DNA from 2 places in the Paenibacillus sp. FSL H8-0317 genome. Region 1 is predicted to be linked to the other one. Evidence: riboswitches for the same ligand, from Rfam matches in the RefSeq annotation. Region 1 holds a riboswitch; the other holds the start of a gene.
What was found. A riboswitch is a leader RNA that binds a small molecule or an ion and turns the genes downstream of it on or off. The one in region 1 is predicted to bind thiamine pyrophosphate.
Positions count from the first base shown of each region.

Region 2: another riboswitch for thiamine pyrophosphate. It lies ahead of tenA (thiaminase II); the one in region 1 lies ahead of MHB43_RS02680 (ABC transporter substrate-binding protein).

Region 1 is NZ_CP150294.1:523,647-535,915, reverse strand. It holds gene MHB43_RS02695 (MFS transporter) at 1-431, shown strand, start outside; gene MHB43_RS02690 (hypothetical protein) at 803-1,312, opposite strand; gene MHB43_RS02685 (phospholipase D-like domain-containing protein) at 1,441-2,841, opposite strand; TPP riboswitch at 3,277-3,389, shown strand; gene MHB43_RS02680 (ABC transporter substrate-binding protein) at 3,611-4,651, shown strand; gene MHB43_RS02675 (thiamine-binding protein) at 4,913-5,203, shown strand; gene MHB43_RS02670 (ABC transporter permease) at 5,203-5,961, shown strand; gene MHB43_RS02665 (ABC transporter ATP-binding protein) at 5,999-6,907, shown strand; gene MHB43_RS02660 (TatD family hydrolase) at 6,989-7,819, shown strand; gene nfsA (oxygen-insensitive NADPH nitroreductase) at 8,158-8,901, opposite strand; gene MHB43_RS02650 (TetR family transcriptional regulator) at 8,894-9,493, opposite strand; gene MHB43_RS02645 (YhgE/Pip domain-containing protein) at 9,649-10,809, opposite strand; gene MHB43_RS02640 (heavy metal translocating P-type ATPase) at 11,160-12,269, opposite strand, start outside.
Region 2 is NZ_CP150294.1:3,835,069-3,847,337, reverse strand. It holds gene MHB43_RS17085 (GerAB/ArcD/ProY family transporter) at 1-27, opposite strand, end outside; gene MHB43_RS17080 (spore germination protein) at 24-1,484, opposite strand; gene MHB43_RS17075 (nucleotidyltransferase domain-containing protein) at 1,934-3,016, opposite strand; gene MHB43_RS17070 (CD3324 family protein) at 3,173-3,439, opposite strand; gene MHB43_RS17065 (L-dopachrome tautomerase-related protein) at 3,791-4,876, opposite strand; gene MHB43_RS17060 (hypothetical protein) at 5,127-5,408, opposite strand; gene MHB43_RS17055 (hypothetical protein) at 5,596-5,838, shown strand; gene MHB43_RS17050 (spore coat protein) at 5,850-6,236, shown strand; gene MHB43_RS17045 (zinc-dependent alcohol dehydrogenase) at 6,233-7,369, shown strand; gene MHB43_RS17040 (hypothetical protein) at 7,401-7,601, shown strand; gene MHB43_RS17035 (spore coat protein) at 7,613-7,909, shown strand; gene tenA (thiaminase II) at 8,074-8,736, opposite strand; TPP riboswitch at 8,850-8,947, opposite strand; gene MHB43_RS17025 (endo-1,4-beta-xylanase) at 9,155-11,827, opposite strand; gene MHB43_RS17020 (PRD domain-containing protein) at 12,126-12,269, opposite strand, start outside.

The DNA of each region.
Region 1 (12,269 bases):
TCTGGATTGCCATGTCCGTGGGACGACTCTTCGCCGGATATATCGCAGAGAAATTCCAATACCGCGTCTATGTTCTGTACAGTTGTCTTGCATCTGTTCTTTTGTTAATGGCATTTCCATTTACAAACCAAATCTGGTCTGCGTTTCTCATCATCTTGCTGCTTGGGCTTGCGATGTCAGGCATTTTCTCCATTGCCCTTGTCTTCGCCAGTAAACTGCTGCCCGGAACAGAAGAATCCACACCCAGTATTTTGATTGCCTCAGGTGGAGTTGGCGGTGCCATTCTGCCTTTGACTACGGGATGGAGTCTTGATCATCTGGCGGTTAATCAGTCTGCATGGATGCTTGCCATCTTTGCAGTTGGCCTGCTTGTCATTAGCGTAATCACGTATCAATGGCAGAACAAACATATAGCGAATTCTGCGACTTAACAGTTCTGTGTTGATCCAGTCCTGAGGATTAGAAATACCTATTAAAAAAATCGAGATGTCTACTGTCATGACCTGACGGTGGACATTTTTTTGTAGCGTTACTCTGTTCTAACAAATCTAACACACGTTATTATAGATAATTATCTCAAATTCAAGGTCTCGTTGCAGTTTTTTAGCATAATAACGCCGCTGAGATTCGTTAGATTTTTTATTCCCTAAAAACTGGCCTAATAAGATGTTCTCGATTCGTTAGCGCTGTAATCATGGCGGCAAGTGCCCCATCTTTGCCTCTGATCACCTTAAATCAAGGGAAAGAATTCGCTCTATTCATTTGCACAAGATTGCCCAGGAAATACTTATGGCCAACCGAATCAAACACTTTTGTTAACGACAGGCACTACAGGGCCATTGCCTTTGATGAATTTACCGAATACATATCGGACGAGGGGTCCCAAAATGATCAATTGATATGGCAGCGCCAGGCTGAAGTTACGAGCAATGGTATGGAGATACGTACGGAATACGGATGACCCACTTAATTGATCAGCGAGATATGCTGAAACCATCCCATACAAGGACATGATCAGAACCATGCCAATCACCATAAAAAATGACATGGCGAGTACACCCAGAATTTTGTTGGACTTGTCAAAGGGTAAGGAAAAAGCAATCTTTCTCGCTATAGGTCCGACAATGAAGGACTCTACCACAAACGCGATGACAAAACATAATATGAATTGAAGCAGTATCTCAAGCGGGGACATCTTACCGAGTAACCCACTATGCCATAAATTGAATGTCATCATGACGACAACCATTCCTGTACACATCATTAATCCGAAAATAATTTGTTCCTTCTTGCTTGTTGGCAATTCTCTCATCCTCTCTGTTTACCTTCGTAATTATAGAGATGAGGAAACCCTCCACATAAGTGAACATTCTGTGAACAAATCTGATTTTTCCAAATTAAAATTTATGGAAGTAGCTATATCTAATAGCTGGTTCTTTCCTACAACAGAAATCTCCAGAGAAAAGACAGTTTGGATAAAGCTGTGATTGCCATTCGTTTGAAAACAGAGCCTTTCTGATTCGTAGATTCTGCTAGTTGCTCACCTTTATTCACACGTGTACTAAGTGTACGTTTGATATCCATAGCCCCTGTTAGTTCGTTGGCGAATGCAGAACCAGAAATGACCACAGCAGATTCGGTATTTAGAAAGGCGGATCTGGGATCAAGGTTATACGAACCAACCATGCTGAGGTAATCATCCATGACAAATGATTTGCCGTGTATGGAATAAGGGCCTTGGTATTCATAAATGGCCAGATTGGTATCAAGCAACCGTTTCTTAGAGCTTAAGTATCCCGCGAAAGCCAAAGGGTTAGGGGTCTGCTGGATTGAATTGGTTAACATGACCCATTCTGCTTTTGGATTCATCGACAGATGTACGGCTTTCTTCATTTTCTTGGTAGGAATGGCATATGGCGTCTGAAGGTACACTTTCGACTTTGCTTGATTGGCGAAATGAACAAATGCTCTCCACATGGTCGGGTCTTTATACAGCCTCTGGATTGGATTGTGAATGAAAGCGACGTGGTCGGAACGAAGAGCCCCTTGAGCCCATTCCTTCGGCAACACTTTAACAAAAGGATCGCTCTCAGCCTGAGCTTTTTTATATAACTCAGCCAGCTGAGCCAGCTCTTGTAACCCCTTTGTATGATGCTGACGTTTGGCATGTTTTTCTGGTTTGGTGAATGGATGTTCCCATAACCGATCTATATATTTTTTCATTTCAACAACCGTGCTGTTTTTATTATGGTTTGGATTGTAAACAAGGACATCCCGATCGAATACATAGTCTTTTTTGGGTTGCAATGCCATGTATCTATCACCAATATTTTGGCCGCCAATGATGCCATATGTGTTGTCGACAAGAAAGATCTTGTCATGCAGACGGTTATGCCATGTCCATGGCATAACTATGTTGAGTGGTTCATAATACCTTAACTCCACATTGGGGTGAGCTGCAATGGCATCTGGAATATCACGCAATTCTCCGCGCATGTTGTGAAAAATCCCGTCTAAAATGATTCGAACATGAACACCCCGATCAGCCGCATCGAATAAAGCAGCAAAAAAGAGTTGAGATGTTTTTCCTTTTTGGATGGAGTAATAAGCCAGGTCGATGCTTGTTTTCGCCTCTCGAATGGTCTGGATTCTCACCTGACCGGATTGAAAGCCGTCCTCCAAGAGCAGTACGCGATCTGTCGTACTTCCTGCTGTTAACAATTTTTGCATATCCGTATTTTCAATAGTAGATGGAGACGGAACCAAAAATAAAAGGTAAGCTGTGAAAAAAACGTAGACACAATAGGACAGAATAATTGCGAATATGGTTTTAAGGATCATTCAGTACGCCCCCATTTTTATGTAAAAAGTAATTATTTGTATAGCAGTACTATCTCCTTTTGTATCTAAATTATGTTGTTTAAATGAAGCTAGCGTCTCCGGGCAAGGTCAAACGATCAAAAGCTGATCGCTGAAATAGGGAAAGCAGCCCTGATGCGACGAGATATCAAACATCGGATTTGATCCAAGTATTTGTGGGGAGCCTTCCAGATCTTCAGCACTTAGGCTATGGCCCACTATCCGATGCTTTTGCACTCAGCCAGATTGCCTTATATGATTCGCCACGATAATTATTGAAAATAACACATCTAAACAGGCTGATATACATATGTATAACGACCTGTTTGATAAGTTCATACGTGTCCCCATCCAGTTCCTGACTGGACACGTTCCACCCGCTGGCCTATAATTACACCTAGTAATGCCCGTAACTTCATAGTTTCCCAGGGGAGTCGGAATTGGCCGGCTGAGAGTGTATCCCACCAAGATACTAACCCTTAGACCTGATCTGGATCATGCCAGCGTAGGAATCGGAGTATATCGAAATGGCACAGCCCTATGGCTGAACGCCACCTCTCTAACGCCTGCACGCGTCCCGGAATACGGGGCGCTTTTTTAATGTTCTTTTATATAGCCAGAGAGCTAAAAAAAGTGACGTTATCCAGATCTCAACTGGTATAAATCTGTCGATTTATGCAAGATGATTGGATATGAAGCCAAGGAGTACCCCGTGCCAATCGGCCGGACATACCGAAGGAGAGAACCACAAATGAAATGGCGTAAAACGATGGGATTGTTGCTCTTATGCGTGCTTATGGTGACTGTAGCCGCATGTGGTGGCAAAGAAGCTGCCCCAGCTGGGCAGAACGGCAACACAAATACGGAAAGCAGCAACGAAGGTGACACTGCCGCCCTCAAAGATATTAAAGTGGTGCTCGATTGGACACCAAATACGAATCATACCGGCCTGTATGCGGCTGTAGATCAAGGTTTTTACAAGGCCGAAGGCTTGAACGTGGAGATTGTACAACCAGGTGCCGGTGGCGCAGATACGATGGTTGCCTCCAATGAAGTGCCTTTTGGCGTAAGTTATCAGGAGAGTGTAACTCAAGCCCGCACACAGGGTGTTCCATTGGTCTCCATCGCAGCAGTTATTCAGCATAATACATCCGGGTTCGCTGCTCCGGCGGATCGGAATATCAAATCACCGAAAGATTTTGAAGGTAAAACCTATGGCGGTTGGGGTTCCCCTGTGGAAGAAGCCGTGATGCAATCCATTATGGAAGGCGACGGAGCCGATGTATCGAAAGTGAAAAACATTAACATGGGTGATGCCGACTTTTTCACCGCAGTGAAACGGGACATTGATTTCGCGTGGATTTTCTACGCTTGGACAGGTATTGAAGCCGAACTGCGCGGGGAACCGATCGACATGTTATATGTAAAGGATTATTCAGAAGCACTAGATTACTACACACCTGTCCTCGTAACGAACGAGCAGACGATCCAAAACGATCCTGAGCTGGTGAAAGCATTCTTGAAAGCCACTTCCGAAGGGTATCAATATGCGATTGATCATCCCGAAGACGCAGCCAACATTCTGATCAAGGCCGTACCGGATCTGGACAAGGAATTGGTACTGGCAAGCCAGAAGTGGCTCAGTCCGAAGTACACGGATGACGCCCCTCGCTGGGGGGAACAGAAACAGGAAGTGTGGCAGAACTACACCGACTGGATGTTTAGCAAAAAACTGCTGGATGAACAGATCGATGTGAGCAAGGCATATACAAACGAGTTTTTACCCCAATAAAATTTCTCATATAAAACGAACTTAATATTTACACGAGGACGGAGAGGACAGAAATAACGTGAAAAAGCGAAGCGGTCGCCTAAAAGCTTTCTGAAAGAAAGCTTCATCGGAAGCATACGCTATCACCGGATTTTCCCTTTAGAGAAAGGGAATCAAAAAATCTGGGGATAACAGCGATTGGAAGGTTATTCTGTCATCGAAGTGCTAAGTGTAACAGTTATTAGTTCATTTTATATATCACGAAAGGAGCCGTGATCTCTCATGGCAAGCACATTACTTAGCATTCAGGTTATTCCGAAAACGCCAAATGGCGAGAACTCTTATCCTTACGTAGATCGCGCCATTGAAGTTATTCAGCAATCCGGCCTGAAATATCAGGTGAACGCACTCGACACCACGATGGAGGGGGAACTGGAGGAACTGCTGGAGGTTGTCCGCAAGATGCACGAGGTACTCGTGGAGGCTGGCAGCCCAAGCATCATCTCCCAGATCAAAATCGCCCATAGCCCTACTGGCTTCAGCATGGATACCCTGACGGAGAAGTATCGCTAATGCATGCCTATTTCAAAAGTGTATGGCCGCCCATTGTGGCGGTTATTCTCTTTATAGCGATATGGCAGGGAGCCGTCTCCCTCTTCCATATTGAGAAATGGATGCTGCCTGCACCGTCCGATATCGCCCGCGAAGCAGCAACTCAGGCCGAACGGCTTGGCATGCACGCTTCCGCAACCATTCAGTTAACGCTTATCGGATTCGCCGCTGGAACAGCGGTTGGATTACTGATTGCGATGGTGCTGCATTTGGTCCCTTTTCTCAAGTCAGCCCTGTACCCTCTACTTATTCTTAGTCAAAATATCCCGACCATCGCGCTCGCGCCGCTCCTGTTAATCTGGTTCGGATTCGGACTGTTGCCCAAGCTGATTACCATCATCCTGGTCTGTTTCTTCCCCGTCGCAGTGGCGGCCATGGACGGCTTGACCCGTACAGATGCAGCGATGATGAACTATATGCGCATGGCTGGTGCGAAACGTCATCATATCTTCTGGAAGCTGGAGCTTCCCCATGCGCTGCCATCCGTGTTCTCCGGTGTCAAAATCGCCGCTACCTATAGTGTGATGGGAGCCATCATCGCCGAATGGATTGGCGCAGACAAGGGTATTGGTTATTATATGATGCTGCAAAAGTCAGCTTATCGCACCGATCGTTTATTCGTGGCGATTATGATTATTGTCGCGCTCAGCTTGCTGCTCTTCCTGCTCATTGCACTGCTGGAGAGGCTGCTCGTGCGCTGGCGGCCACAGAAGCGGTAGTAAAGCATGTAATCTGTATATAGGAAGTGATGACCATATGAATCGGCAACAGGATGAACAAGTCCAGCCTGGACGAGGAGCAAGTGTAATAGAGCCAACGCACGGTGAAAAGTTTAACTCGGCTACGCCTGATCGACCTGCCAACACGACTCCTGCTCCGGTTCCACCTGCACTGGACGTTGTTAATGTTCATGCATCATTCCGTGAACGGCGCAGCAAGCTACCGGTTCTGAACGGCCTGTCCCTGACTGTGGAGCAAGGCGAGTTTGTTGCTATCGTTGGACCTTCTGGCTGTGGCAAAAGCACTCTGTTCCATATCATCGGCGGTCTGCTGAAGCCACAGGAAGGCCAAGTGCTTATGAACGGTCAGAATGTAACGGGACAGCGTGGCAAGATAAGTTATATGCCCCAACAGCCCGCCCTTTTCCCTTGGCGTACCATTGAAGATAATGTACTGCTTGCTGGAGAAGTAGCTTCAAGCGCTCCCCCTCGGAACGAAGCACTTGCAGAAGCTCGTAAGTGGTTAAGCAGCGTGGGTCTTGCCGGGTTCGAGCAAGCCTATCCTCATATGCTGTCGGGCGGAATGCAGCAGCGTGCGGCATTTTTGCGCGCCCTGCTCAGTCCGCAGGAACTCATGCTGCTGGACGAACCTTTCAGCGCGCTGGATGCACTGACACGCAGCGACATGCAGCGCTGGCTGCTCGATATCTGGGAACAGAACCGCCGCTCGGTGCTGTTCATCACCCATAATATCGAAGAAGCATTGCTGCTAGCGGATCGGGTCTATGTATTATCCAACCGACCTGCAACGGTGTTGCACGAGGTACATGTTCCTTTTGATCGCCCAAGACGAGAAGAAATTACGGAGGAATCTGCTTTTCTGGAGCGTAAACGGCAGATTGCACAGTGGATGAGAGAAGAACAGCAGAAAGCCCGCCTATCATAATAGCGCGGGTTTTTAAGTTATTATTTTCCTTTAATGGGTGATCCACCACAAGAAATTCTGCGTAACATAGTTAGAATATAAATGACCACAAGGAGGAATTCCCTCGTGCATTCTCAAGCTTTTGCACCATTAATTGATGCTCATATTCACTTCGATCAGTATACCCCTGACGAACAACGCGAGATGCTGTTATCTTTCCCGTCTCAACAAGTCGAGGCAGTCATCGCCGTGTCCATGAATCTCGCTTCTGCCCAGGCCAATCTGGAGCTTGCAAAACAACATCCACGGAACATCTATCCAGCCTTCGGTTTCCATCCAGAACAGGAACTGCCGTCCGTTGCAGAAATGAATCTGTTCTTCCAATGGATCGAAGAGCATATCGGACAAGCTATAGCCATCGGAGAGATCGGTCTTCCCTATTACAACCGTCAGGAAGCGGAGCAGGCAGGGCAGCGCTTCGATCAGAGCGGGTATATCGAGTTGCTTGAACGTTTCATCCAGCTCGCCAAAAAGCACAACAAACCACTTGTCCTTCATGCGGTATACGAAGATGCGGATATCGTCTGTGATTTGCTGGAGCAAAATCAGTTCCGACGTGCTCATTTCCACTGGTTCAAAGGTTCTCGCCAAACCGTAAGGCGTATGGCGGACAACGGTTATTTCATCTCTTTCACGCCAGATATTCATTACGAAGAAGAGATTCGTGAACTCGCCCGGCAATATCCATCGGAACAAGTGATGGCTGAGACCGATGGACCTTGGCCCTTCGAAGGACCATTTCAGGGACGAATGACACACCCTGCCATGACCAGACAGGTCATTCAGGCATGGAGTGAGATCACCGGCATGGGAACCGAGCGGGCCGCCCGTCTTTTTTATCAGAACACAAAGCGTTTCTACGGCTTAACTTAAGTACAATCAGGTAACAGCAAGTACTCTCGCTTGCCCTGCCAGCACAACACATTACAGCTCAGCACAAAGAAGCCAGTCGGCTTCGCCACCGACTGACTTCTAATTCACCATATATATATCAGTTGAACTAAATTTTTACACAGGAAAGCAGAGGACAGAAATAACCTGAGGAAGCAGAGCGGTCGCCTAAAAGCTTTCTGAAAGAAAGCTACTTCGGAAGCATACGCTATCACTAGATTTTCACCTTCACAAAAATTGGATCAAAAAGTCTGGGGATAACAGCGATCGGAAGGTTGTTCTGTCATCGGAGTGGCAAGTGTAACTACCTTCAGTTCAACTTAACGCTTCAAGAATCCTTTGCCTTCCAGGAACGGTCTCACTTGCAACCTTGTCGGCTCAGTCAGGCGCTTCGCCATCAGTTCGGACCATGGGGTCGTTCGTTCACCGTTAGTCCGTTCTTTCATGTACGCCGTCGTTGTCTCATCATACAGCTCAACACCTTTGATGCTCTGCTCGGCATTATAACGATTATGATGCAGGACTGCATCCAGCGGCAGACGCGGCCGAATTCCCGTTTCCTGATCTGCAACACCAATGCACATGCCATACACCGGATAAACCCCTTCCGGCAATTCCAATAACTCAGCTACTTCCTCAATCCGGGTACGAAGCCCGCCGATATATACGATTCCGAATCCTAGTGACTCCGCTGCAAGAGCGGCATTCTGGGAAGCCAGTGCAGCATCAATTGTGGCTACCATGAAATTCTCTGTTGAATCGGCATACGATTCCTTCTCAGGAAGATGACGTTTCGCAGCATCACTCAGCCGATACAGATCAGCACACCATACGAGAAACACCGGACATTCATTGACGTAGGCCTGGTTGCCTGCCAATTCAGCCAGCTTGGATTTCTGCTCTATGTCAGTCACAGCAATCACGGTATAGGCTTGTACACTACTTGAAGAAGAAGCCATCTGACCCGCCGCTACGATGGCTGCAAGCTGCTCATCACTCACCGGGTCTGGCTTGAATTTGCGTACAGAGCGGTGCTTCATCATCAATTCAATGGTTTCATTCATGGCTGTTCACTCCCAATCCTCGAAGTACGAACTCAATTGTCTGCTCAGCGAGCTCGTCTGTATTCATATCCTGATAATCAAAGCCAAATCGTGAATTCTTGGCCCGTTTGTGTGCCAAGGCCACACCCATCACCTGAAGCATCGCATAAGTTACGGACTCAATCTGAAACAATCCCTGGTCTTTTCCTTCTTGCAGAAGTTCCTTAACTCGGGTCCAGACGGGGTCCAGAAAACGAAATACGGTAGCTGTGCGATGTGTACGAAGTGTAATTTCAAGCTGCACAATATCGCTCATCTCCCGATCCGTCATCGTGAACTTCACAACTTCACCAATAATTCGTCGGATGCCTTCCACAGGCGAGGACATGGATTCTTCCGCCAGCGAGTTCATCATATGCCCAGGGAAAAAATGCTCAAATAAGGCTTCGAATACCTTCTCTTTGCCGCCAAAATGGTATGAGACCAGTGACACGTTCGCACCCGCCTCATCACAGATTTGACGAACACTCGTCCCGTCATACCCCTGCTGTGCAAAAAGCTTCTTGGCTGCAAGCAATATCCTCGTTTTTATATCCAATTCCGGTTCAGTCATTCCGTCCCGCTCCCTCTTATCCGTTCATTTCATCTGCTTCAGCTCAAGGGCTGTAGCCAGGTACTGTATCTGTCTATTATATTACACCAAGCACCCCGATGAAAATCATCGGGGTGCTTGTCCTATCTATGAAGCAATGGTATACATCTGCTGTATTAGTTGTTCGCTTGAGCCGGGCTTGGAGCCATAGCTGGCATGCGTTGTTTTTTCAACAACGTCACGACCAATGACAACGCAACTGCAACCAACAGTACAATCACGATGGAACCTACAGCAGACTGAACTCCTGGGCCTCCCAACTGCACGCTCAGAATCCCCTGAACGGCGTATGTTGCAGGCAGGTACTGCCCAATGCCGCTATAGAAGCTGTTCAGCAATTCACGCGGTACCATTGCACCGGAGGATACCAGTTGCAAGGACAGTGAGATGATGTTGAACAGACTTCCTGCTGGTCCGAAGCAGATCAGGAAGAACTGGGAGAAGAACATGAACGTGCACAGGAAGAGCGCCTGGAACAGCCAGAATGCAACGAATCCCTGTGCAATTTGTCCGCCCAGTGCCACAATCAATGATGATCCCAGCAGGGAAACGACCAATGCAGAACCCACGTTGATGACTACTCTCGCGCCAAACAAAGTCAATCGGGAATAGGTAGATGACAACATGCCCATGGCTGTCTGGAGGTTCATCCCCATGATCATGGCACCTACATAGGAAGCCAGTACCATCATCATCGGCACCATCTGATTATTCATCCCGTTAACCGGGTTAATGGACGTTGTCGTTCCTTCCACTCGGGTAGCCAGGTTTGTCGCGGCTTCAGCAGCCTGATCGGCAGGCGCACCTGAAGCGGTTAACACCGTCTGTACCCCTTGTGCTGTAGCTTGTTTGTTAATTGTGTTTGTCACACTTTGGGATACACCTTGCATCATGCTTTTAATCGTAACCGGGTTTGCTTCATTAAGGGTGTATTTAATCTCGGCAGTTGAGCCAGCCGTCTGAAGCAATTCGTTAAATCCAGCCGGGATATCCAGCACCATGTGTACTTGGTGATGATTCAGCTGATCCAACGCTTCAGCCGCACTCAGATTGGATACGGTATGAAAAGGCAGTGTTCCTGCGAGCGAATCCGCAATTCCTTTGGACATTTCGCCGTCTTCGTTCACAATCGCAACCGTCAATTCTTTCGTACGGTCATTTACTCCAGAATATGCGGTCATCCAGATCACGCTAAAGATCACTTGGAACATAAGTGCTGTTACGATCCCTACAATCACTGGCGGTTTTTTAAACAATGTACGTAAAGCCTGTAACATAAAAGGTGTCCTCCATTACTCAAATAGTTCTAATTTGATTTAAACAGTTGTTTGAATCAAACGATCGTTTAAATTTTATGTGAATATGTCCATATTGTCAACTCATTTTTGAAAAATTCAGAAAATGAAAGCTTTATTCATGAATACAATCGATCCATTTTCACAAACGTGCATTATGCTATCCTTTCTCCGTAGAAAAGAACATCTATATCAACGATTCAGGTTACTTTCTGGCGACTCAACTGTATTTTTCTCAACAAAAAACACGGTCCGCCACAGCGAACCGCGCATTTATTCATCCTCAATTCATTGACAATGAGCCGTTGAATATATCTCCAAACAAAGTTCGGTCAGTTATTTCTCTTCAGCTTCATCCGTTGCAGACGTAGGGAATTCAGTACAACCGATACGGAGCTGAACGCCATCGCTGCCCCTGCCAGCCATGGAGCCAAGAAGCCAACTGCCGCAATAGGAATACCAATAACGTTGTAACCAAGCGCCCAGAACAGGTTTTGTTTGATGTTACCCATCGTGCGCCGGCTCATCTCAATCGCATCTGCAATGCTGTTCAGATCACCACGCATCAAGGTAATATCCGCCGCTTCCATCGCTACATCCGTTCCTGTTCCGATGGCCATCCCAATATCAGCAGTAGCGAGTGCCGGAGCATCATTAATGCCGTCACCTACCATTGCAACTTTCAGGCCGCTCTCCTGAAGTTTCTTCACTTCCGCAGCTTTACCCTCCGGCAGTACCTCAGCCAGCACTTTACCGATCCCTGCCTGTTCTGCTACAGCGCGAGCTGTTCGCTCATTGTCTCCCGTGATCATGATAACATCGATCCCCATCGCCTGAAGACGACCAATGGCTTCTCGAGAGGTATCCTTGATGGTGTCAGCCACCGCCACGATCCCTGCCCACTGACCATCCACCGCTACCAGCATCGCTGTACGCCCTTGTTCCTCCAGATGGTTCATCTGCTGAACGGTTTCCTCAGAGACATTCACCTGTGCATCTGCAAGCAAACGCCGCGTGCCGACCAGAATTTCCTGCCCTTTTGCTGAAGCTCGCACGCCGTATCCCGGTATGTTCTCGAACTTCTCTGTTGGGGTTAACTTCAGACCCTTGGCACGGATACCAGCAACAATCGCCTCTGCCAGTGGATGCTCGGAACTCTGTTCGGCCGCTCCCACTCGCTCAAGCAGATCGGATTCCGTCCAATTCGGAGCCGTGGTAACATCGGTAAGCACCGGTTTACCCTGGGTTACTGTACCTGTTTTGTCAAGCACCACGGTCTGAATCTGTTGTGCCGACTCCAGATGTTCACCGCCCTTGAACAGAATGCCATATTCAGCCGCACGTCCTGATCCAGCCATGACAGAAGTCGGCGTTGCCAGCCCCAGTGCACATGGACAGGCAATGACTAGCACGGCAATTGCTTTTTCAAGGGAACCAGCGAA
Region 2 (12,269 bases), 3.3 Mb from region 1:
TTGCTTGAATAAGGATAGAGTCTTCATTTCTTCATCTTCTCCTGTCGCCATTTCTGTAATGGTTTTAGATTACTCGGACGCGTTTTCATCCAAATCAAAGGCCCGCGAATAAAGAGGTCAATCCAATCCTTCCCGTAAAAAGGAGAAAGAGGTGCCAGATAAGGTTGACCTAATGACGTTAGTGCATGGAGATGCGCAAGAATCCCGATTAGCCCGACCACGATTCCTGGCAGCCCAAGAACCGATGCAAGGATAAGAAGAAACACTTGCAACAGAACCATGGATTTTGTCATTTGATAGTTGGGAACTAAAAAGAAAGCAATAGCGGATATACCCATCAAAACAATTAATACTTTACTTGCAAAGCCTGCCTCTACAGCCGCTTGTCCAATGACAATACCACCGATAACCCCTAGAGTTTGACTGGTTTTGGTCGGCATTCGCAAACTTGCTTCTTTGATGATTTCCAGCGTTACGATCATGAAAATTCCTTCCACAAACGGAGTAAAGGGCAATTTGCTTCTCGATTCCAATAATACGAAGAGAATCGGCAGCGGAACCATTTGGTAATGAAATGTCGTTAACGCAACATAAAAAGGAATCATCGTCAAAGAAATAATAAAACTTCCATACCTCATTAAACGTAAAAAACTGGCTACCGGCCAACGAAGGAAGTAGTCTTCTGGTGATTGGAATAGATGGAATAATGTAATGGGACAAATTAAAGCAAACGGTGAATTGGAGACTAATAAAGTCAGCTTACCCTCACCTAAGGCGAAGGCGCAGGCATCCGGCCGATCCGTTTGTAGAAACTGGGGAAAGACCGTATGGTTATGATCTTCAATAAAAGCTGCAAGCTGTGCGGAGTCTAAAAACTGATCGAAATCCACACTTTCAATTTTCTCTCTTGCAATCGAAACAAATTCCGGATTAATTATTCCGTCTATGTACATTAACACAACTTTTGTTTTACTCAGTGATCCGATAGTGAAGCTTTCCGTTTTTAATGTCGTTATAGGCAAACGTCTGCGCAACATTGTAATGTTATTATCGATTTGTTCGCTGAAGCTATCTTTCGCTCCATATATAACAGTTTCCGTTTGGGAAGGTTCAATTGCCCGGCCAAGAGGATTTTCCAACTGTATGCCTAGCCATTGATCGTTGACTGAATCGTATAGAAGAATATATCCTTGCATTATTTTTTGCCCAGCATCTTCGATCGATATAACTTCTGAAACATCAGAATTGATTATGCATGAAGAAAGCGAATTTCCGCCTGATTGATGAAGTGGCTGAATAATCGCCTCGTTTAAACGCTCTTGATCTATTAACGTTTTTATAAATAAAAGATGGACTGAAGCACTCGTACCTATTTTGTGCTCAATGATTTCGGCATCTTCCATATGGTTTAATATCTGTTTTAAATCATCAAGCCATGTAGACTTTTGATGATTTTTCATTTGAGGCTCGTATTTTTCAACCATGGTCTTCTCCTTTATCAAAGTAATAAAATGGTGATAAGGTTAATATCTTGTCCTGTAATCGAAAAATCATACGACCGGCAATGTGTATACTAAGCCTCATCATGTTTGAGAATGAGGGTAAATCGGGATCGGGATTCTTTTATTCGGTGAGAATGCATGTGGTAATCTGTTTTTTTTTCAATGCATATGAAAAAACCTCAGCCGGTAAAGCGAGCTGAGGTCAATAAATTAACGATTAATATTTTTTTAGTTGCTACAACTGTTGGTTTTAATTCTGTTGGCTTTCGCATTAGGTGCTTCGAATACCCTGATTGGAACTACTAGAGTTGCACCTAACTTCTTCATTTAATAATTTCAACCTCTTTATCCCCTGCTGACTTCGCAACCTCTAACGTTGTTTTACCTTCAATTACAGTCCCGTCTCCGCGGACTTATAAATGAATGTAAGGTCAGTGATTCATATAATGGGCATATAGTTGCTCGTAGGTTGTAAAACGTTCGACTTCTCTGCCGACCTTATTATACTCGTCTAGATATTCGTCCATCACTTCAAGGAACTTCTCTTTTATAACTGGTAGATTGCTTGCATCAAAGTACTGCATAAGATCAAATTTCTGAGTTCCTTTCTCTACAGCCATTTCATCAAGATACCCATGTGCTCCAAAGGCCGAAAGAAAGACGTAGGAAGCATTGTTCGTTATAACACTGTTCAAAATTTTATTGCGGTAGTTGCACCACAATTCTTCGTATGTCCCCCTCAGATTATCAAAGGACGGAGCCGGTTTAACAATGAAGTTATCACACATCGTTCTATGCAACCTCGTAACACTGCTTAACATATTAAAAGATGCTATTCGGATATCTTCAATGGTATGAGCTTCAATGATTGACATGTATAAGGGTTCGAGATCATCCGGAACATAGCGAAACAAGCGTTTCTCTTCCAAATATCGCTTGATCCCTCGTTTGATGCACGTGTTATTCATACTCACCAAGGCATTGACTAGATTATACAGAACCTCAGCAGATGCATATCTCACTGAACCGATATCTTCACTAAGCATCGTATCGCTGTATGCTTGCTTAGCCAGATCAATCCATTTATTTGCTCGATTAAGACACACTTCTCCTATCGGGTTCGCAAGTGCATCAAGAGCTTTTTGCTGGAAGTCGTTCAATTTTTCCAAATCCTCAGGCTTAGCATAGTAGAGTACTTTGAGCTCGGTTAAGCTCGATACGTTTGGACTCTCCAAGGTGGATTGCTCTTGTATTCTTGAATCCCATGGCGTGCAATAGATGTCATACCCAACGTCGTCCAAGATGAAGCAGTCGGATATTTCCCATCCCTTTTCTGTATTATTAATGATAATTAAATCAAGATCGCTCTTCTCGTGAAAGTCACCGGTGCTAAATGAACCAGTAAGCCCAATAATGGCGATATCCTCTAGAAAATCTCTTTTTACGCGTTCAATCACCATGTTAATGAGCAGTTCATTTTTGTCCAGCAGCTTCTTCTTTATGATTTCGTTCATTCGTTACACCTCTTTGTATGATCCGGCCGTCCTTCATCACAACAACCTTAACTTGAGTCTATCGACTTAGAGGTACGGTTACTATGCATAAGTTGATTTAAGTCATCTTTGCACAAAATCCGCTAAACCGTCGAAACGACGAGTTAGCGGATTTCATTAGTTCTTTGTATAGACTATTTTCTTTATGCTTTCGCAGGACAAGAAATACCGACCCGCCAACTCCTCTATTCTGACTCCATTGTGGAATAAGGATTTAATCTCAGCGTTTCGAGCAGAGACCCTGCTCTTGCTCTCTGTTTTCTCGCCCCATTTTAGGTGTGCCTCTTTGGGCTTTGGGATATAAACCAATTCCCCTTGAACGTATTCTTGTATGATACGTAACAATTCTTCCGGAAAAATAGATTCGGCTTTTGAATATTTCATGCGCCTCACTCCTTATTTAATAGATCAATAAGGTGCAAAGCCAGTTCGTAGAATATTACGATTCGTCGTTGGCAATGTGTTTATTCCCGCGCTCTATGCAAAGCATTGCCATATCCTTCACTGGCTTTGCATAGAGCTGTGCATGTAAGAATCCTACCCCGATTGTTTTCAATAGCCTCACCTCCATAGAAAATAGATAGTTGCTATTTGCTTATTATATCAGGGCTTGTTGTTAAAATGTTTAATCATGTCTTTTTGAGCTGACAGGGTTGTACGCTTACTGGATCATGTATAAAAAAATAAAATACATTTCTACGTAAATAAAAATCCACTTTAAAAATGGGATGTATATCAAAAGGTAGGAGCCGGTAATTCATCAACTTTTATACGTAGTAAACTATAAGGTTTTTGTCGCAGGTCTCTTCCATAATGAAATCTCGCCTGCCTATGTAATTGGTTCACAATTACATATAAGTATTGATCCGGACCAATAGAAAACGTATCTGGCCATAAAACTCGGGGATCATGAGCGATGGTTTCCATGATTCCATTTGGCAATATCTTTCGAATACTATCGTTTTCATAATCTCCAGCATAAACGTTTCCTTTTGCGTCCGTGATCATCCCATCAGATGCACCCTTCTCTCCCCAATACTGCACAAGATCACTTAACTTAAAATCCGGTATCGTTCTGTCTCTTAACGATTCTGTTGAGATCGAGTATAGCTGGCGACTGGTTAATGGACAATAGAATAACATTTTTCCATCAGGGGAAATGGCTATACCATCAGAGGCCAATCGAAAGGGAGATGTCGAACCATCCGCGTTTCGATTCATCAAAATTTTACCTTCCACTTTTGGCACAAAATATGGATCGGGTGAGGTCGAGCTTGCTCCATGCAACCGTCTATACGCATTTCCGTTTTCTAAATTTACGACGATAATAGCGCCTGGCCCATTGGAAGAAGAATCCGTTATATATGCGTAACCTGCTTTTCCTACACGAAAGTCAAATCGGACATCATTTAGATACGTTGTCGGCAAGACTACATCATCTGCAAATGTATATACTTTTCTAATTGTATTTGTTTCTAAATCTACCGCGACTAATTTTGCCCCTCCTTTAATTGGCTCAGAAAAATTTGGTGCAGCCGTGTCCAGTACCCACAGGGTCCCCCTTCCATCTGCAACAACACTTTGAACACTGATGAAGGACATAACAATATTTAATGGGTTGATCAAATTCGTTTCTACATTAGGATAAGGTTGCATCTGACCCTCAACAATTTCCGCTACCGTAAATCTAACGTCATCTCCCCATTTTGGAAAGCAAATAAAGATACGCCCGGTTTCGGATACACTAACGCCTGTAGGCATAGCCCCGTAAAAGGAATGAACGAGTTCTAACTTACCAAAATATTCTTCCATAGGTAACATAGGCTGTATGATGTCCTCCTCAACATAGTTGAATAGATATTACCTATAATTATGTTCGAGACTTTTTCTAATGCCTGGCCCTTAATCATTCTTTTTCAACCTCGATTTTGAAAATGTCCGATACATCTAAAAATACAAGAAACTTCGGCGTAAGCCGAAGCATGTTGACGGTGACTACATGTGCTAGGAAAAATGCTTCCTCCGATCGTCAATGCAAAACTCTGCCAAGCTTATCTGTACCAAAACCGTTTTATTGTTGGTCCGGCAGACGTAATGCGTTTGCTGAAGTTAGCTTTTGATCTAAAAATTCCTCTGCTCGGGTCAATTGCTGCCTGGCAATCTCCAACGCTTGTGAATTTGTTGCATTAGATTCACTTAACAAGCTTATTGCCTGATTTAAAGCCGTCTGCACCTCAGAAACCGCGTTAGATGCATGCTGCTCTAGCGTATTACTACCACTCGAGTTAAGTGCATCTTCTGCCGGTTTTCTTGCGTTTTCGGTTGCTAGATCAATTTTGTTTTTATTGGGCACCGTGACTTCTCCTTCCTTCAGTAAAATCATTCATTTAGACAGAAATAAGTATGGGATTGAGATTTTGTTTATATCCCTGCGACTGATGGGAATATTCGGAACTTACCTCTCCGGTGATCCATATTAGTATAAGATCCGATGCATTGGAAAATCTAATCTTGATGAAAAAGGAGGGGATCATTTCTGAATGGCTAATCCAACGCTAGCGCCGCACGAATCGATGGAACTGCATGAAGCGTTAAACTTCAAAACGCTCTGCATCGCTAAGTCGAAACTTATGCAAGGCCTGGTCTTTGACCAAGAGCTAAAAGCATTAATGCAGAAAGACGTAATTCAATCCATACAACAGATCGCTGAGCTGCAAGCAATCTACGCAAGAGCTCCTTTTCAAGCACCCGTTCCGAATAATCCGACACCTATAACACATTAAGGGGAACTCAGATGAATACCGATTATTTAGATCCGATTAATTCATTGAATATGCCGGAAATGGCAGATATGACTTTTGCCATGGACTTCCTTCTTCGTGCCAAGGAGGGGGTACGTAATATGTCCATCGCCCTGACGGAAACGGCTTCACCGGATGTAAGAGCCCTGCTGCATACTCATCTTAAGCAGGGGATTGCAATGCACCAAGAAATCTCGGAGCTCATGATTCGCAAAAAATGGTTTCATCCTTATGAGCTGAACGAACAGTACCAACTCGATCAGCTTTCGGCGAAAAATACGGTGATGATCGGGCAGATGAATCTGTTCCCGGGAGATACGTCACGTAAAGGGATGTTTGATCGGACCCCAGATGAGCATATTGGAGGACATAAAGCATGAAGGCGGTAACGTATCAAGGGGTTAAAAATGTTGTGGTCAAAGAGGTGCCGGATGCGAAGATTGTGAAACCGGACGATATGATCGTAAAGATCACCAGTACCGCCATTTGCGGTTCTGACCTTCATCTGATTCACGGGATGATCCCTAACCTTCAGGAGAACTATGTCATCGGACATGAGCCGATGGGGATCGTAGAAGAAGTAGGTCCTGGCGTGACCAAGGTAAAAAAAGGCGACCGTGTGATCATTCCGTTTAACATCGCATGCGGAGAATGCTTTTTTTGCAAAAATCAGCTGGAAAGCCAATGTGACAATTCCAACGAGCACGGGGATATGGGCGCTTATTTCGGCTACTCCGGAACGACCGGCGGATATCCCGGCGGGCAAGCCGAGTATTTACGGGTCCCATTTGCTAATTTTACCCATTTTAAGATCCCTGAGAACTGCGAACAACCGGACGAAAAGCTAAGTTTGATCGCCGATGCCATGACGACAGCATTCTGGAGCGTAGATAACGCCGGCGTTAAGAATGGTGATACAGTCATCGTGCTCGGCTGCGGTCCGGTCGGACTCCTGGCCCAGAAGTTCTGCTGGCTGAAAGGTGCTAAGCGGGTCATAGCCGTCGACTATGTCGATTACCGCTTAAAGCATGCAAAGCGAACGAACAATGTGGAAATCGTAAACTTCGAACAGGATAAGAATATTGGGAACACTCTCAAAGAAATGACCAAAGGCGGCGCCGATGTTGTGATTGATGCGGTAGGAATGGACGGCAAGATGAGCGATCTTGAATTTCTAGCCAGCGGTATGAAACTGCAAGGCGGCACCATGAGCGCATTTATCATTGCATCTCAGGCTGTCCGCAAAGGTGGTACCATTCAAGTCACTGGGGTATACGGCGGACGTTATAACGGATTCCCACTCGGTGACATCATGCAGCGAAACGTGAATATCCGTTCCGGACAAGCTCCGGTCATTCACTACATGCCATACATGTACGAGTTGGTGACGTCTGGCAAAGTGAACCCTGGGGACATTGTTACGCACGTCATTCCGCTCAGCGAGGCCAAGCGGGGCTATGAAGTGTTCGATACAAAAACGGACGATTGCATTAAAGTCATCTTAAAGCCTTAAATATGAGTAGATACACGGGAGGACAATCTGAATGAATTCCACTTACGCTTTGCATGAGATGCTCGAGGTGCATGAAATAGCTGCGTTCAAGACGGTTTGCATGACTAAATGTAAGACGATGCAAGCTCTGGTAACCGACCCGGAGCTCAAACAAATTTTGAAACAAGATGCGATATTATCACAACAGCAGCTTCAGGAGCTCGGTGGAGTGCTGTCTAAAGCGACTGTATAGGAGATAAAAAAATGAACCCAATATTAGAACACATGACTGGTCTTAATACGCTGACCGATGACGTGATTGCAATGGATTTTTTGATGAACGCCAAGAGCAGCGTCAGAAACTACGCCATGGCTGTGACCGAATGTGCCACCCCCGAAATCAAACAAATTTTGATGAAACAGCTCGATGAAGCCATAGACTCTCATGAAAAGATATCAAATTACATGGTGCAGCATGGCTTATACCACCCTTACCATATTGCAGAGCAAATTCAGCTCGATCTGAAAAATATTCAAACTGCTATGAACATTCCGTCCTGACACCCTTTTTTCGGTATCGTTGCAGCTCCACGAGAGAAACAAAAGGTAACAAACGAAAGCTCGTATGAAGCAAGGGGGGATAACCTCCCTCTTCAATACGAACTTTTATGCCCTCTTATTGTTTATGGACGCTGCTCTCTAAATTGAATTAACTACCATTGAACTCAAAGCTCCAGCCTCCATGACATCTCCCAAAAATCAAGCTCAAAGCGACTGCACATCACGAAAATATCTTCCATCCGTTGGTACGTTCCCTCGCTACACCCCTCTAATAGCTTATCCGTTAACGTCACAAGGGATTGATTGTTACTGTTGTATTCAGAGGAAGCATATCCTGTGATCCACTCTCCATAAAAAGGATGATCAACTGCACCTGGTTTTTGAGCAAGGGCTTGACCAATCTCCGCATAGCTCCATGAGCAGGCCAAAATGGATACAAGTACTTCTGCTATGCCACCCGCATGGGAAACAGAGAGCATATAGTTAGTATAGGCTGCATTTTTTAGTGCAGGTTTTACCTGAAAAACATGATCCTCTGTAATCCCTAGTCGTTCCATATAAGATCGATGAATTTTCATTTCGCCATTCAGGATGTTATCTACATTTTTACTAAAAAACTGCATCAATTTGGGGTCGTGCGACTTGACGATACCCAGTGCAAATACGCGGGCATAATCGAACAGGTACAAGTAGTCTTGCAACAAATAATAACGAAATTGTTCAACCGGTAAGGAACCATCTCCGATTCCTTTCACAAAGGGATGCTCAAGACATTCCTTCCACACAGGCTGTGCCGCCCGATATAGTCTCTCTGAAATAGTCAACATATGTTCCTCCAATTCATAATGTACGTATTTAAAAACAAAAAAACGAAACATCCATAGGATGTTTCGCAGACAAATACACTAAAACAAGAGGGTTCGCATGAGCTACCCAAGTACAGTGTTTCATCGTTGCATCCCTACGTTGGCATTATCCAAATCAGGTAAGGTCGGTTTAACACCCTCTCAGCCGGTTAAGGCTCCCTCGCAAACGGTTGTATGTAGTTGATTACTTTCTTATCCCCATAAAAGAATAAAATAACATCCATTTAGTATATCAAGGGCTGTTTAATACAGTCAAGGCAGATTGTATCACGCCTCATCAGCTTGAGTGACGTCTTTAAATGATGAAAACCATCACAACAATGGTTGAGTTTTATCCACTGTTATGATGGTTTCTATTCTTACAATTATTGTTGATGGTTTAATGCCCGAGCTTGTTCTTTCCGACAAAAGTGAGTATTCCGTACTGGGAAGTGTTTCTCCAGCTCTCATTGGTCGTAGCATTCCATTTGGCTACGTTCTGTTTACCTCCGCCCTGGTTGTCGTTAATTTGAAGATCGAAACCGAGAACATTTCCTGCTTTGGGCGTCAGTGAATGTAACTGGATTCGGGCTTCTACGAGATATCCTTTATTTGTTTTCTTCACAGCACTTACAAGGCGTCCGGGTGAGGCACCCCCTGCAAAGGTTCCCACATTGTCTGCACTGATTCTGAACTGGGCATCATCATATTGAAAATACGGTGTGCGCTGGTGATTCTCGTCCAGGAAAATCTCAACCGAATCCTGATCCCATGGGTTGATGTTATCTGTGATGATGTTTGGATCAGTGACGTCGATCAGCAGGTATAGATACTCACCTGTCCACATTGCCCGAGCGACTGCCTCTGCACCTTCGTTCTCATTCAACCGTTTTACTTCAAATGGTACAGCCTTATTCCATGATGTGTCTTTCTTCCCATCAATCTGAACAATCCCTTGTACAGCTTGTGCAGATTTGGGCATAGGGGCAAGCTGAATCACGCCGTATTTGCTTGTATCCTGTTCCTGAGATTGTGTTCGATCATTCCAGTACATTGGATTATAAGGTTGTGTCCCACTTGAACCGCCATCAGTCACACGGATATCCAATCCGGCTTCATATTCTGATCCGACTTGGATACCACCCCACGGAATGGACAATTCAACCTGATATCCTGCTTTGGTCTCGCGTACACGATATGAACGCTGCTCCACGCCCTCAGCTTTGCCCGACCGCTTAATGATTACGTGTCGGTCATCTGCTTCATATGAAGTGGTCTTGCCATTATTGAGATCAACAAAGATATCTACTCTGTCGTTCACATCTGCCTTCGCATCCTGAACATCCACAAGGATATACAGGTTACTTTGATCCCATAAGGTGCGGAAACTGGCTGATCCCGAAGAGTCGCCCTTCAGTGGAGTAGACACCGCTTTGTTCCAGAGTGGATCTTGTGAATGTTTTTTGATATCCGGTTTACCCGAAAGTGAGACGGCTCTCTGTGTCAAAACAGGCAAGCCTGATTCATCCACGAGCCCCCAGTATGCTTTTTTGGCCTTCAGGGCTGAATCAAACAGCATAGCCTGGTTGTTGTAAGACTTCTCATCTTGGAGTCCCCATAAGGTAACTGAAGAGATGTGATCTTTGTGTTTTTGGTACAAATCCAACAGTTCCTTATATCGATACGCCTGTTTTACCGCAACTTCATCCGACATCTCTTCACCAAATGGAATTCCGCTATCCACATCCAGTTCCGTGATCTGAATATCCAATCCAAGTTCGGCGAACATGTTGATCGTTTTTTCAATTTCCTTGATGGGAGGGGATTCCAGGTTATAGTGGGATTGCAAACCCACACCATCGATAAGCCCCTTATCTTTCAGTCGTTTGACCAACTGAAACATATGCTCTCTTTTCTCAGGGACTTCCGTGAAGTATTCGTTGTAATATAATTTGGCATTCGGATCTGCTGCACGAGCGAATTCATAGGTTTTCTCAATGTAATCCGGACCGATTAGTTCATAAAAGGGACTTTTACGTAAACCGTTGGCATCACCATTGCTATCCGCAATCGCCTCGTTTACCACATCCCAGGCATAGATCTTACCTTTGTATCGGGTCATGACGGTTTCAACGTAATCCTGAATCCGGGCAAGCAGTAATTCTCGACTCGCAGGGTTACCCTGAGGATCTTTGAACATCCACTCTGCTGCATCAATATGCCACAACAACGCATGTGCGCGTACGCCCATACCATGCTCCTCGGCGAACTGAACATATTGATCGGCTGCCTCGAACTCATAAACACCCTCGGAAGGAGACATGTACTTCGGTTTCATCTCATAGGTTGCGGTCAAGCTGTTAAAGTGCTTTGTGAGAAGTTGTCCATATGCGCCTTCCAACTGCCAGCGATACACCGCTGCACCAATGGGGAAATCATCTTGATACAGGTCCTCCAGAGACCGAATACCTTCTTCAATCTCCAGTTGCTCGGCCAGAGTAAATGATACATCATCCACATAGAACGATAACGTATCTACGCTACCTTCAGAGATGTAGGGTGTTTCGATGAACAAATTCAATTCAGTGGGATCATCGCTATACTGAAATTTTCCGGTGATCTTGTGCCATGTATTCCACTCTGCTTTGGCAATTTTCACGCTACCGATCGGGTTCCAGCTTTCAGCAGTTGTTTTTTTATATGTGGTGAGCTGTAGTGTTTGATCCGTGATGGGCTCCTGGGTAAGTCTTACATATGCCGTAATTTCGTACTCTTGGTTACGCTCAAGCAGATCCTTCATGGATAACATCGGTCCATGATAGGAACGCTCACGGTTGGCGATCAGCATACTGGACTGACCTTCGTGTGCCTCCTGCTGTGTCACTGTCAGCCTTTCGTTACCTGTACGTGGAGTCCATCCCTGAAGTGTACCGTCTTCAAAGTTTGTACTCAAATGGCCTCCTTCCACTTCCGTAACTGCCTTGGCTGCATGTGAGACATTCGAAAATGGAAGCATGGCAAGTACGAGCACAAGAACCAAGGCTGTTATATTCCATTGACCTAACCGTTTCATACAATTCCTCCTCTTGATCTGGTCTAAGTATTTCTGAACGGATTAACATCCAGATAAATAGATTATAGCTCTTTAGATAGCGCTTACATATAACGAATTTACAATAATTATAATAAAATGTTATCAATTGGTAATTATGATTTTAGGAATCAGAAGTTCGTTAATCATGGAATATCAAAAAGCCGCTACATATTTGCAAAAATAAAAGACCGTTTCCCGATAAAATACGAGAAAACGGTCATAGTTAGAAAATATCTTTCCCGAAAAAGAGTTAAGGGAATACAACTTTAACTTTGCTTTATAATCGTCCATCATCACCCTGTTCCTCCTGGACAATTCGAGCAATGTGAATCATCAAATATAATAATTCCTCGTTCGATATGGAGATGTCCAGCATATTCTGCACGTAGGTTTTGATCATCTCCGCGCATTTGTATTCAAG